3 regions of the Cellulomonas pasadenensis genome follow, and region 3 is predicted to be linked to each of the others. Evidence: predicted binding sites of a transcription regulator. Region 3 holds the regulator's gene; each other region holds the start of a gene.
The links. Region 3 encodes LexA, which represses DNA repair genes until DNA is damaged. Its sites were predicted from a motif close to TCGAACANNTGTTCGA; they were not measured.
Positions count from the first base shown of each region.

Region 1: the regulator LexA is predicted to act here: its motif matches at 2,484-2,499, upstream of recA (recombinase RecA).
Region 2: the regulator LexA is predicted to act here: its motif matches at 1,551-1,566, upstream of uvrA (excinuclease ABC subunit UvrA).

Region 1 is NZ_JBFTEP010000012.1:34,424-38,477, reverse strand. Features, by position in the region: gene rny (ribonuclease Y) at 1-515, opposite strand, end outside; gene AB6N23_RS03360 (regulatory protein RecX) at 668-1,159, opposite strand; gene recA (recombinase RecA) at 1,279-2,304, opposite strand; gene AB6N23_RS03350 (DUF3046 domain-containing protein) at 2,583-2,819, opposite strand; gene AB6N23_RS03345 (Lhr family helicase) at 2,950-4,054, shown strand, end outside.
Region 2 is NZ_JBFTEP010000002.1:23,311-27,364, reverse strand. Features, by position in the region: gene AB6N23_RS00660 (acyl-CoA dehydrogenase family protein) at 1-633, shown strand, start outside; gene AB6N23_RS00655 (MBL fold metallo-hydrolase) at 656-1,363, opposite strand; gene uvrA (excinuclease ABC subunit UvrA) at 1,598-4,054, shown strand, end outside.
Region 3 is NZ_JBFTEP010000077.1:10,601-14,654, reverse strand. Features, by position in the region: gene AB6N23_RS11810 (DUF5302 domain-containing protein) at 1-183, opposite strand, end outside; gene nrdR (transcriptional regulator NrdR) at 281-784, opposite strand; gene AB6N23_RS11800 (LysM peptidoglycan-binding domain-containing protein) at 926-1,375, opposite strand; gene lexA (transcriptional repressor LexA) at 1,681-2,448, shown strand; gene AB6N23_RS11790 (L-lactate dehydrogenase) at 2,527-3,528, opposite strand; gene AB6N23_RS11785 (ATP-dependent DNA helicase) at 3,602-4,054, opposite strand, start outside.

The DNA of each region.
Region 1 (4,054 bases), on a different contig from region 3:
GCGGTGGCCTCGACGCGACGGACCTGGGCGGCGGCGTCGTTGGCGGCCTGCTCGGCGATGCGGCGCGTCAGCTCGGCGCGCGCCTCCTCCTGGGTGAGCCCGCTGGTGGCCTCGAGCTCCTGCCGGGCCTCCTCGCGCGCGGCGACGAGCCGCGCGTTCGCCGCGCGCTCCGCGTCCGCGAGGGTGCGTGCGGCCGTGCGCTCGGCCTTGTCGACGGCGCGGGCGCCGGCGCGCTGCGCCTCGGCGAGGGCGTCGGCCTGCGCGCGGGTGCGGCGCTCGAGGTCGACGAGCTCGGACCGCTCCCCCGCCAGCTCGCGCTCCCGGTCGGCGATGCGCTGCTGGCGGCGCTCGGCATCGGCGAGCAGCGCGCGCGCCTCGTCCTTGATGCGGGCCACGTCCTCGCCGGCCTGCCGGCGCTGGGCGTCGGCCTCCCGGCGGGCCAGCATGACGAGCACGAGGGCGACGAGGCAGGCACCGAGCAGCCCCACGACGATGACGATCGCTGCCTGCTCCACGTGTCCTCCCGGACCGGCCGGCCGAGCGCCGACGGGGCCCCCATTGTCGCGCAGACCGGCCCGTGCGCCGACGCGCCGTGCCGTGGGCGCGGCTCGTCCACCCTCGCGCACGTCGGCGGGATGCCCGCACGCGACCTGCGGCGTCGCCTCGGTCAGCCCTCCGCGTCGGACCAGCGGGGGGCGTCGTCGGCGGCGCCCTCCACGGCGAGCGCCTCGCGCACCAGCCCGGCGACGAGCCCGGGCGGGTATCCCTTGCGCGCGAGCGCCGCGTACGTGCGGCGCACGCGCACCTCCGTCGCGAGGGACGCCGTGGCGCGCAGCTTCTTGGCGACGAGCTCGCGCGCGGCCTGCTCCTCGTCGTCGCCGTCGACCTCCTCGAGCGCGGCGGCGGCCGTCTCGTCGTCGATGCCCTTGCGGCGCAGCTCCGTGCCGAGCGCGCGGCGGGAGAGGCCTCGCTCGCGGTGCCGCGAGCGGACGAGCATCCGCGCGTACTCCTCGTCGTCGATCAGCCCCACCTCGGTGAAGCGGTCGAGGACGCGGACCGCGACCTCCTCCGGCACGTCGCGTCGCGCGAGCGCGTCCTCGAGCTGGGCGCGGCTGCGCGGCGCCGCGCTCAGCTGCCGCAGGACGATCGCGCGCGCCACCGACTCGGGGTCGGGCTCGGCGTCGGCGGCCGCGGCACCGTCCTCGGGCGGCTCGGGGGCGGGCCGGCCGCGGCGTCGTGCCGCCGCGGACCGGCCAACCCCGTCGCCCGTCCGCGGGCTCAGAAGTCGACCTCGGCCGGTGCGTCGACGCGCGCCCCGATACCGAGCTTCTCCTTGATCTTCTTGTCGATCTCCTCCGCCAGGTCGGGGTTGTCGCGCAGGAACCGACGCGCGTTCTCCTTGCCCTGGCCGAGCTGGTCGCCCTCGTACGTGAACCACGCACCCGACTTGCGGATGAACCCGTGCTCGACGCCGAGGTCGATCAGCGACCCCTCGCGGGAGATCCCCACGCCGTAGAGGATGTCGAACTCCGCCTGCTTGAACGGCGGCGCCATCTTGTTCTTCACGACCTTGACGCGCGTGCGGTTGCCGACCGCGTCGGTCCCCTCCTTGAGGGTCTCGATGCGGCGGATGTCCATGCGCACCGAGGCGTAGAACTTCAGGGCCTTGCCACCGGTGGTGGTCTCCGGGCTGCCGAAGAACACGCCGATCTTCTCGCGCAGCTGGTTGATGAAGATCGCCGTGGTGCCCGACGCGTTGAGGGCACCGGTGATCTTGCGCAGCGCCTGCGACATCAGACGGGCCTGCAGACCGACGTGCGAGTCACCCATCTCGCCCTCGATCTCGGCCTTCGGCACGAGCGCCGCGACCGAGTCGATGACGATGATGTCGATCGCGCCGGAGCGGATCAGCGTGTCCATGATCTCGAGCGCCTGCTCGCCGTTGTCCGGCTGGGCGACGAGGAGCGCGTCGGTGTCGACGCCGAGCTTCTTGGCGTACTCCGGGTCGAGCGCGTGCTCGGCGTCGATGAACGCCGCGATGCCGCCCGCCTTCTGCGCGTTGGCGACCGCGTGCAGCGCGACCGTCGTCTTGCCGGAGGACTCCGGCCCGTACACCTCGATGATGCGGCCCCGCGGGAGGCCGCCGATGCCCAGGGCCACGTCGAGGGCGACGGAGCCGGTGGGGATGACCTCGACCGGTGCGCGGCCGTCGTCACCGAGGCGCATCACCGATCCCTTGCCGAACTGGCGGTCGATCTGGCCGAGAGCGGCCTCGAGGGCCTTGGCGCGGTCCGGAGCGGGCATGTCTACCTCGTCGTGTTCGAGCAGCGTCGCGCTGCACCTGCGGGGACTGGTCCTTGTGTCGCAGGCGACGGTATGCCCGACCACCGACATCCCGGCCGGACGCCCCGTGACCCGTGGACGGCGGTGGTGCCGCGCGGGGCTGGGGACGGCTCGGTCGTCGTCACCTGCGACCACCATAGCCGAACAGGTGTTCGACCAGGCGTCGCGACACGCGGCGCGCCGCCGCACCGGCCCGGTCGGCGCCGACCTCGTGCGCGCCGGGCCCTCGCCGCGGGCCGTCAGCGCCGGCGCGGCGGTGCCTGCCGGTGCGGGTCGCTCCCCCACCGCCGGGACTCGGGCACGTCGAGCGCGTCGCACAGCGCGTGCCACACCGCCCGGGGCTCGACGCCCTCGGCGAGCGCCCGCGCACCCGTGCGGTTGCCGAGCGCGTCGAGGACGAGCTCGTCCATCATCAGGCGCCCCTGCACGGGCCCCAGGACGTCGTCGACCAGGTCGGTCAGCTCGCGGTACCTCACCCCACCAGCCTGCCACCGCCCGCGGCCGTCGGCGGCACCGGGCGGCACGGCGCGGCACCGGGCGGCACGGCGGTCGGCGGCGCCGGACGCGCCCCGCGCGGTTGTCGGACCCTGCCACCACAATGGCCCGGTGGTGCTCGACCGCTTCTCCGCCCCCACGCGCGACTGGTTCACCGGCGCGTTCGCGGCGCCGACCGCCGCGCAGGCGGGCGCGTGGGAGGCCGTCGCCGGCGGCGACCACGCGCTCGTCGTCGCGCCCACCGGCTCCGGCAAGACGCTCGCGGCCTTCCTCTGGGCGCTCGACGGCCTGCTCACGGGCGACCCGCCGGAGGACCCGGTGCAGCGCTGCCGCGTGCTCTACGTCTCGCCGCTCAAGGCCCTCGCCACCGACGTCGAGCGCAACCTGCGCTCGCCGCTCGTCGGCATCCGGCAGGCGGCGACGCGGCGCGGCCGCGACCTCCCCGACGTCACCGTGGGCATCCGCACGGGCGACACGCCACCGGCCGAGCGCCGCGCCTTCGCCACGACGCCGCCCGACATCCTCATCACGACGCCCGAGTCGCTGTACCTCGTGCTGACGTCGGCCGCGCGGGCCGGCCTGGCGGGCGTGCGGACGGTCGTGCTCGACGAGATCCACGCCGTCGTGGGCACCAAGCGCGGCGCGCACCTCGCCCTGTCCCTGGAGCGGCTCGACGCGCTGCTCGAGCGCGAGGGCGGGCCCGGGCCGGCGCAACGGGTCGGGCTGTCCGCCACCGTGCGCCCCGTCGACGCGGTCGCGTCGTTCCTGGGCGGCGCCCGGACCCCCGCCGACGGGGGCCGCCGCGTGACGGTCGTGCAGCCGCCGTCCCAGAAGGTCATCGAGGTCGACGTCGTCGTGCCGGTGCCCGACCTCGGCGACCTCGCGTCGGCCGCGCGGGGCAGCGGCCCGGCGCCCGGCGCGTCGGCCCCGGCGGACGACGGCGGGTTCGGCGACGGGGACCTCAGCGGGCGGGCCGACGGCACGCCGCGCGCGTCGATCTGGCCGCACGTCGAGGAGCGGGTCGTCGACCTGGTCGCGGCGCACCGCTCGACGCTCGTGTTCACCAACTCCCGCCGCGGCGCCGAACGGCTCACCGCGCGCATCAACGAGGTGTGGACCGAGCGGCAGGGCGTGGAGCTGCCCGACCCCGGGGCGCTGCAGCCGGCGGCCGCACCGGCGCAGAGCGGCACCGCGGTGGGCGTCGACACGCGCGACG
Region 2 (4,054 bases), on a different contig from region 3:
GGTGTCGTGTCCCGCGCCGACGGCGGCGTCACCACGAAGGACGACTGGGACACGCTCGGCATGCGGGCGACGCAGTCGGCGACGACCGTGCTGGAGGGTGCGTACGCGCCGGCGGACCGCGTGTACCGGCGGCTCCCGGTGGGCCCGAGCGCCGACCCGTTCATGTTCGCGCTCTTCGCGGTGTTCGAGGTGCTGCTCGCGGCCGTGTACACCGGCATCGGCCGGCGTGCGCTCGAGCTGGGCGTCGCGCACGCGCGGCGCCGGACGTCGATGAAGCACGGCGGCCGCAGCTACGCGCAGGACCCCGACATCCGGTGGAAGGTGGCCGACGCGGCGCTCGCGCAGGACGGCGCCGAGCTGCAGGTCTTCGCCCTCGCGCGGGACGTGGACGAGCGGGCCGACCACGGCAGCCGCTGGTTCGCGCAGCTCGTGGGCGTCAAGGTGCGCGCCACCGAGACCGCGCGCGACGTGGTCGACCTCGCGCTGCGGGTGTCGGGCGGCGGCGCGTACTTCACAGGCAGCGAGCTGGCGCGGCTCTACCGCGACGTGCTCGCCGGCATGTACCACCCGTCGGACGACGAGTCGGCGCACGCGACGGTGGCCGCGTCGGTCCTCGGGCCGCTGGAGGACTGAGCCGCGGGGCGCCGCGCGTGCCTCACCAGCCCCGCGCCCGCCACTCGGCGAGGTGCGGTCGCTCGGCGCCCAGCGTGGTGTCGGCGCCGTGCCCCGGGTACACCCAGGTGTCGTCGCCGAAGCGGTCGAAGACGCGCTCGACGACGTCGGCGTACAACCGCGCGAAGCGCTCGGCGTCGCCGCCCGTCGCGCCGAGGCCACCCGGGAACAGGCTGTCGCCGGTGAAGAGGTGGACCCGGTGCGGCACGGCGTCCGGCGCCACGGCCCGTTCGGGCTCGCGCAGCGCCAGCGCGACCGAGCCGGGCGTGTGCCCGCGCAGCGCGACGACCTCGAGCACGAGGTGTCCGACCGTGAGCGTGTCGCCGTGGACGAGCCGCCGGGGGACCGGTCGGTCGAGGGCGGCCGCGATCGCGTCCGCGTCGTCCGCGCCCGCCGCGAGCGTCGCGCCGGTGACCGCCTCGACGGACGCGAGGGCGCCGAGGTGGTCGGCGTGCCGGTGCGTCGTCACCACGACGTCGAGACGGGCCGAGCCCGACCCCTCGCGCACGAGCGCGAGCAGCCGGTCCGGGTCGGCGGCGGCGTCGACGAGCAGCTGGGCGCCCGAGCGGCGGCACGTGACGAGGTAGGCGTTGTTGCCGTCGGGGCCCACGGCCGCCTTGCGGATCTCCGCGTCGTCGAGGACGCGGACGTCGGTGGGCCCACCCGCCCGCACGTCACCGGTGTACGTCATCTCCGTCCTCCCGGCCGGCTCGGACCGGCCGCGCTCGTCGCCCGGTGGCAGGTGCCGGGCGGGGTCGTGCCGCCCATCCTCTCCGTGACGGCACCGTGCCGCCCGGCGAGCGGACGCGTCCGCGGGCGGGTGGGCCTCTGGTCTCCGCCGCGCGACGGGACCGCGTGTTCCCGGCGGCGGCGTGACGTCGAACACGTGTGCGATTGTCGGAGGTCGCACGTAGAGTGGTCCGCTGTGAACGATCGCCTGGTGGTCCGCGGAGCGCGGGAGCACAACCTGCGGAACGTCGACCTCGACCTGCCCCGTGACGCCCTCATCGCGTTCACGGGCCTGTCGGGCTCCGGCAAGTCGTCCCTCGCCTTCGACACGATCTTCGCCGAGGGGCAGCGCCGGTACGTCGAGTCGTTGTCCGCGTACGCACGCCAGTTCCTCGGCCAGATGGACAAGCCCGACGTCGACTTCATCGAGGGTCTCTCGCCCGCGGTGTCGATCGACCAGAAGTCGACCAACCGGAACCCGCGGTCGACCGTCGGCACCATCACGGAGGTCTACGACTACCTGCGCCTGCTCTTCGCGCGCGCAAGCACGCAGCACTGCCCCGTCTGCGGGGAGCGCGTGACGGCGCAGACGCCGCAGCAGATCGTCGACCGGCTGCTCGAGCTCCCCGAGGGCACCCGCTACCAGGTGCTCGCGCCGGTGGTCCGCGGGCGCAAGGGCGAGTACTCCGAGCTGTTCCGCGAGCTGCAGGGCAAGGGGTTCTCGCGCGCACGGGTCGACGGCGAGGTCGTCCAGCTCGCGACGCCGCCGACGCTGGAGAAGAAGCTCAAGCACGACATCGAGGTGGTCGTCGACCGGCTCGTGTCGCGCGACGGCGTCCAGCGCCGGCTCACCGACTCGGTCGAGACCGCGCTGCTGCTCGCGGGCGGCCTGCTCGTCGTCGAGCTGGTCGACGCCGACGCGGACGACCCCGAGCGCGAGCGCCGGTTCTCCGAGCACCGGGCCTGCCCCAACGACCACGTCCTGACGCTCGACGAGATCGAGCCGCGCACGTTCTCCTTCAACGCGCCCTACGGCGCGTGCCCGGAGTGCACCGGCATCGGCTCGCGGCTCGAGGTGGACCCGGACCTCGTCATCCCGGACGACGAGCTCTCGCTCGCGCAGGGCGCGGTGGCACCGTGGTCGCAGGTGTCGTCCGAGTACTTCACGCGCGTGCTCACCGCGCTCGCGCAGGACATGGGCTTCTCGATGGACACGCCCTGGCGTGCCCTGCCCAAGCGTGCAAAGGACGCGGTGCTGCACGGCGAGAACCACGAGGTGAAGGTCCGCTACCGCAACCGCTGGGGCCGCGAGCGGACGTACTCCACCGGCTTCGAGGGCGTCCTGACGTTCCTCGAGCGCCGCCACTCCGAGACCGAGTCCGAGTGGAGCAAGGAGAAGTACGAGGCCTACATGCGCGAGGTCCCGTGCCCGGTGTGCAAGGGCGCGCGGCTCAAGCCCGAGGTGCTCGCGGTGAGGGTCGGCGGCCGCTCGATCGCCGAGGTGTGCGACCTGCCGATCAACGAGGCGCGCGTGTTCCTCGACCAGCTCGAGCTGGGCGAGCGCGAGCGCGCCATCGCGGCGCAGGTGCTCAAGGAGATCCAGGCGCGGCTCGGGTTCCTCCTCGACGTCGGCCTGGACTACCTGTCGCTCATGCGCCCCGCCGGCACGCTGTCCGGCGGCGAGGCGCAGCGTATCCGGCTCGCGACGCAGATCGGCTCCGGCCTCGTCGGCGTGCTGTACGTCCTCGACGAGCCCTCCATCGGGCTGCACCAGCGGGACAACCGGCGCCTGATCGACACGCTGACGCGCCTGCGCGACCTCGGCAACACGCTCATCGTCGTCGAGCACGACGAGGACACGATCCGCACCGCCGACTGGATCGTCGACATCGGCCCGGGCGCCGGCGAGCACGGCGGTCACGTCGTGCACTCCGGCGACCTGAAGGGGCTCCTCGCCTCGCGCGAGTCGATGACGGGCGCCTACCTGTCGGGCCGGCGCTCGATCGGGACGCCCGCGACGCGGCGGCCCGTCGACCCGGCGCGGAAGGTCACCGTCGTCGGCGCCCGTGAGCACAACCTCCGCGGGATCGACGTGTCGTTCCCGCTCGGCACGCTCACGGCCGTGACCGGTGTGTCCGGCTCGGGCAAGTCGACGCTCGTGAACTCGATCCTCTACACGGTCATGGCGAACGAGCTGAACGGCGCCCGTCAGGTCGCCGGCCGGCACCGCCGCGTGACCGGCCTCGAGCACCTCGACAAGGTCGTGCACGTCGACCAGGGACCGATCGGGCGCACGCCGCGGTCGAACCCCGCCACCTACACCGGCGTGTGGGACCACGTCCGCCGCCTCTTCGCGGAGACGTCCGAGGCGAAGGTCCGCGGCTACACGCCCGGACGCTTCTCCTTCAACGTCAAGGGCGGCCGCTGCGAGGCCTGCTCGGGCGACGGCACGCTGAAGATCGAGATGAACTTCCTGCCGGACGTCTACGTGCCGTGCGAGGTGTGCCACGGCGCCCGGTACAACCGCGAGACGCTCGAGGTCCACTTCAAGGGCAAGACGGTCGCGGACGTCCTCGACATGCCCATCGCCGAGGCGGCCGAGTTCTTCGCCGCCGTGCCGGCGATCGCGCGTCACCTGCGCACGCTCGTCGAC
Region 3 (4,054 bases):
GGCGGACCCGGACTTGCGCTGGAACCGACGCTGCGTCGGGCCGGCGGTCTCCGACCCGTGCACCTGCCCGGTGTTCCGCGTGCCGTCGGCCGTCCGGTGGCCCTGCGTCTTCTTGCGCTCGAGCGCCTCGCGGAACCGGGCCTTCGCCTCGTCGCTGGCCGCGTTCGGCCGGTCGTTCGCCATGGGGCACCTCCGTCGTCCTCGGGAGAGCCCAGGGTGACGGACCGCGGCGGGCGGCACCAGCCCATATGCCGTGGGCTCGGTCTCGCCCGCCGACCGCTCAGCGCGCGGGCTCGTCCGCCGAGGCGTCCTGCGGCGCCGCCGAGCGGCCCTGCTGCTCGCGCTCCGCACGCAGCACCGTGATGGCCGACTCGAAGTCGTCGAGCGAGTCGAACGCCTGGTAGACGCTCGCGAACCGGAGGTAGGCGACCTCGTCCAGCTCGCGCAGCGGCCCGAGGATCGCGAGACCGATCTCGTACGCGTCGATCTCGGCGGACCCGGCCGAGCGGAGCGTCTCCTCGACCTTCTGGGCCAGCAGCGCCAGGTCGTCCTCGCTCACGGGCCGGCCCTGGCACGCCTTGCGGACCCCGTTCGCGATCTTCTCGCGGCTGAACGGCTCGGTGGCGCCGGACCGCTTCACGACCGACAGGCTGGCCGTCTCCACCGTGGTGAACCGCCGGTGGCAGTTCGGGCACTGGCGACGACGGCGGATCGACGAGCCGTCGTCGGACGTGCGCGAGTCGACGACGCGCGAGTCGGTGTGCCGGCAGAACGGACAGTGCACGGGAGACCTCTCGGGAGCGGCGTGCCGCGGCCGCCGAGGCGCCCGTCGACCGGTGGGACGTCGTGACGGTAGGCCGTGCGTGGGCGGGGTCGCAAGCACGTGCCCGGCGGCACCCGGCCCGGACGGGACCGGCGCTACCCGTCAGCCGACGGGGACGACCACCGTCTGCCCCGCCTGCAGCCCGCCGGCCGGCAGCTCGTTGAGCTCCATCAGGCGGAGCACGACGTCGCGCACGTCCTCGCCCGGCGCGGCGACCTCCGCCGCGAGCCCCCAGAGCGTCTGGCCCGGGGCGACGACGACACGCTGCACCTCGGTCGCCGCGCGCGGGCCGTCCGCCTGCGCGGAGACCGCCGCTCCCCCGACGCCGGTGGCGAGCGCGACGGCCAGCCCCCACACCACGGCACGGCCCCGGGCGGTCAGGCGCAGCGGCCCCTCGACCGCCGTACGCCCCGCCGCCGCACGACCCGCCGCCGTACGACCCGCGGCCGTCCGTCCTGCGGCGAGGTGGGTCGTCGCGCGGCCCGTCGTGGACGGGCGCGTCCGTGCCGCCCGTCCGCCGCGCACCGCCGGTCCGATCGTCATCGCGCTCATGTCCCTGACCTCCGTCGCCTCGAGCACCTGGTGTCGAACACCTGTTCGTCGAACGTCTGTACGAGTTCTAGCAGACGCCCCCGACATCCGTCGAGACACGCTCGAACAGATGTTTGATCCGGCACCCGTGCGCCCCTAGGCTGGGGCGCGTCAGGAAGTGCACCACCGACCACCGACACGAGCCGCTGACCAGCACGGACACCGACCCGCACCCCGGGGCCGCGTCCAGGGCCGGGACGCGGGGCAGGTGACGAGGCGGGTGCGCGCGGGACGACCGCGACGCGCCGCAGGGAGCAGGAGGCGCCGTGGGCGTGCAGGGCGGGACCAGGACGGCCGAGGCGGCCGGGCAGGGCGTCGCGGACGCCGGCGCGACCGTCGTCGCGCTCGGGGCGGAGGAGGCGTCGGACGGCCTCACCGCACGGCAGCGCCTCGTCCTCGAGACGATCCGTGCCTCCGTCGAGACGCGCGGCTACCCGCCGAGCATGCGGGAGATCGGCGACGCCGTCGGCCTCACCAGCCCGTCGAGCGTCAAGCACCAGCTCACGGCGCTGGAGCGCAAGGGCTTCCTGCGCCGCGACCCCCACCGCCCCCGGGCCATCGAGGTCGTGCAGCCGGACGACGCCCGTACCGTCGGCACGCTGCCGCCCGCCGGCGGCCTCGACCTGGGCACCGACGCGCCGGAGCGCGACGGCGCACCGGCGCCGTCCTACGTGCCCGTCGTCGGCCGCATCGCGGCGGGCGGGCCGATCCTGGCCGAGCAGGTCGTCGAGGACGTGTTCCCGCTGCCGCGCCAGCTGGTCGGCGAGGGCGACCTGTTCCTGCTGCGCGTCGCCGGCGACTCCATGGTGGACGCGGCGATCTGCGACGGCGACTGGGTGGTCGTGCGCCGCCAGCCCGTCGCGGAGAACGGCGAGATCGTCGCGGCGATGATCGACGGCGAGGCCACCGTCAAGACGCTCAAGCGCGCCGACGGCCACGTCTGGCTGCTGCCGCACAACGCGGCGTACGCGCCCATCCTCGGCGACGAGGCGACCGTCCTCGGACGCGTCGTCAGCGTGCTGCGCAGCCTCTGACCGCCCGGCGCACCCACGGGTCCCGCGCGTCCCGCCCGCCGCACGCGCCCCTCCCGGGAGCGCGTGCGGCGGCGGGCGTCAGAACCCGAAGCGGCGGGCGACCGACCGGACGGCCTCGGCCGACCGGCGCAGCCCCAGCAGCTCGTCGGACGACATGGGCACCTCGAGCCGCTCGGCGACCCCCGACGACCCGACCACGGTCGGCACGCTGAGGCACACGTCCGAGATGCCGAGGTACCCGTCGAGCAGGGACGACACGGGCAAGATGCGGCGCTCGTCCTTGAGGACGGCCTCGATGATGCGGGACCCGGCCAGCGCGATCGCGTAGTTGGTGGCGCCCTTGCCTTCGATGATCCGGTAGGCCGACTCGACGACCTCGCGCGCGATGGACTCGCGGACCTCGCTCGTGAGGGGGCCGTGCCCGCCGACGCCCGGCCACTCGAGCAGCGGCACGGCGCCGATCGACGCGGAGCTCCACAGCGGCAGCTCGGTGTCGCCGTGCTCGCCCGCGACGTACGCGTGCACGTTCTGCACCGCCACCCCGGTGTGCCGCGCGATGAGGTACCGCAGGCGCGAGGAGTCCAGGACGGTGCCGGAGCCGAACAGCTGCGCCGGCGGCAGGCCGGAGATCTGCAGCGCGGCGTACGTGACCACGTCGACGGGGTTCGTCACCATCACGTACACGGCGTTCGGCGCGACCTCGACGATGCCGGGCAGCACCGTCCGCACGAGCGAGATCGTCGCCTCCGCCAGGTCCAGGCGGGACTGCCCCGGCCGCTGCTTCGCACCCGCGGTGAAGACGACGACGTCGCAGTCGGCGAGCACGGACACGTCGTCCGAGCCGACGACCTCGGCCATCGACATGAACTGGATCCCGTGGCTGAGGTCGAGCACCTCCGCCTCGACCTTCTGCCGGTTGACGTCGAGGAGCGCGACGGTCCGCGCGGCACCGCGCATCAGCGCCGCGTACGCCATCGTGGACCCGACGGCGCCGGCGCCGACGATGCCGACCTTCGAGGTGCGGCGCTGCGGCGTCGGCACGGTCAGCGCGGTGTCGTCTCCCTCGATGTCCTGCGTCATGGCGTTCGTTCCCCTCGTCACGGGCTCCGCTGCACGGGACGCGCCCGCCCGGGCGGCACGTCCCCCGGCGAGGCTAGCCCGCCGCCGACAGGCGTCGCAGCGCGGCGACGACGAGGTCGCGGTCCGTCGTGCGCCAGAACGGCGGCATGGAGCGGCGCAGGAACTCGCCGTACCGCGCGGTCTCCAGGCGCGGGTCGAGCACCGCGACCACGCCGCGGTCCTCCCCCGAGCGGACGAGGCGCCCGGCCCCCTGCGCGAGCAGCAGCGCCGCGTGCGTCGCGGACACCGCCATGAACCCGTTGCCGCCCGCCGCGGCGACGGCGTCGGACCGCGCGGACCTGACCGGGTCGTCGGGTCGCGGGAAGGGGATCCGGTCGATGACGACGAGCCGGCACGCCGGCCCCGGCACGTCGACGCCCTGCCACAGCGAGAGGGTCCCGAACAGGCAGGTCGGCTCGTCGGCGGCGAACTGCGCGACGAGCGTCGGCAGCTGGTCGTCGCCCTGCAGCAGCACGGGGACGTCGAG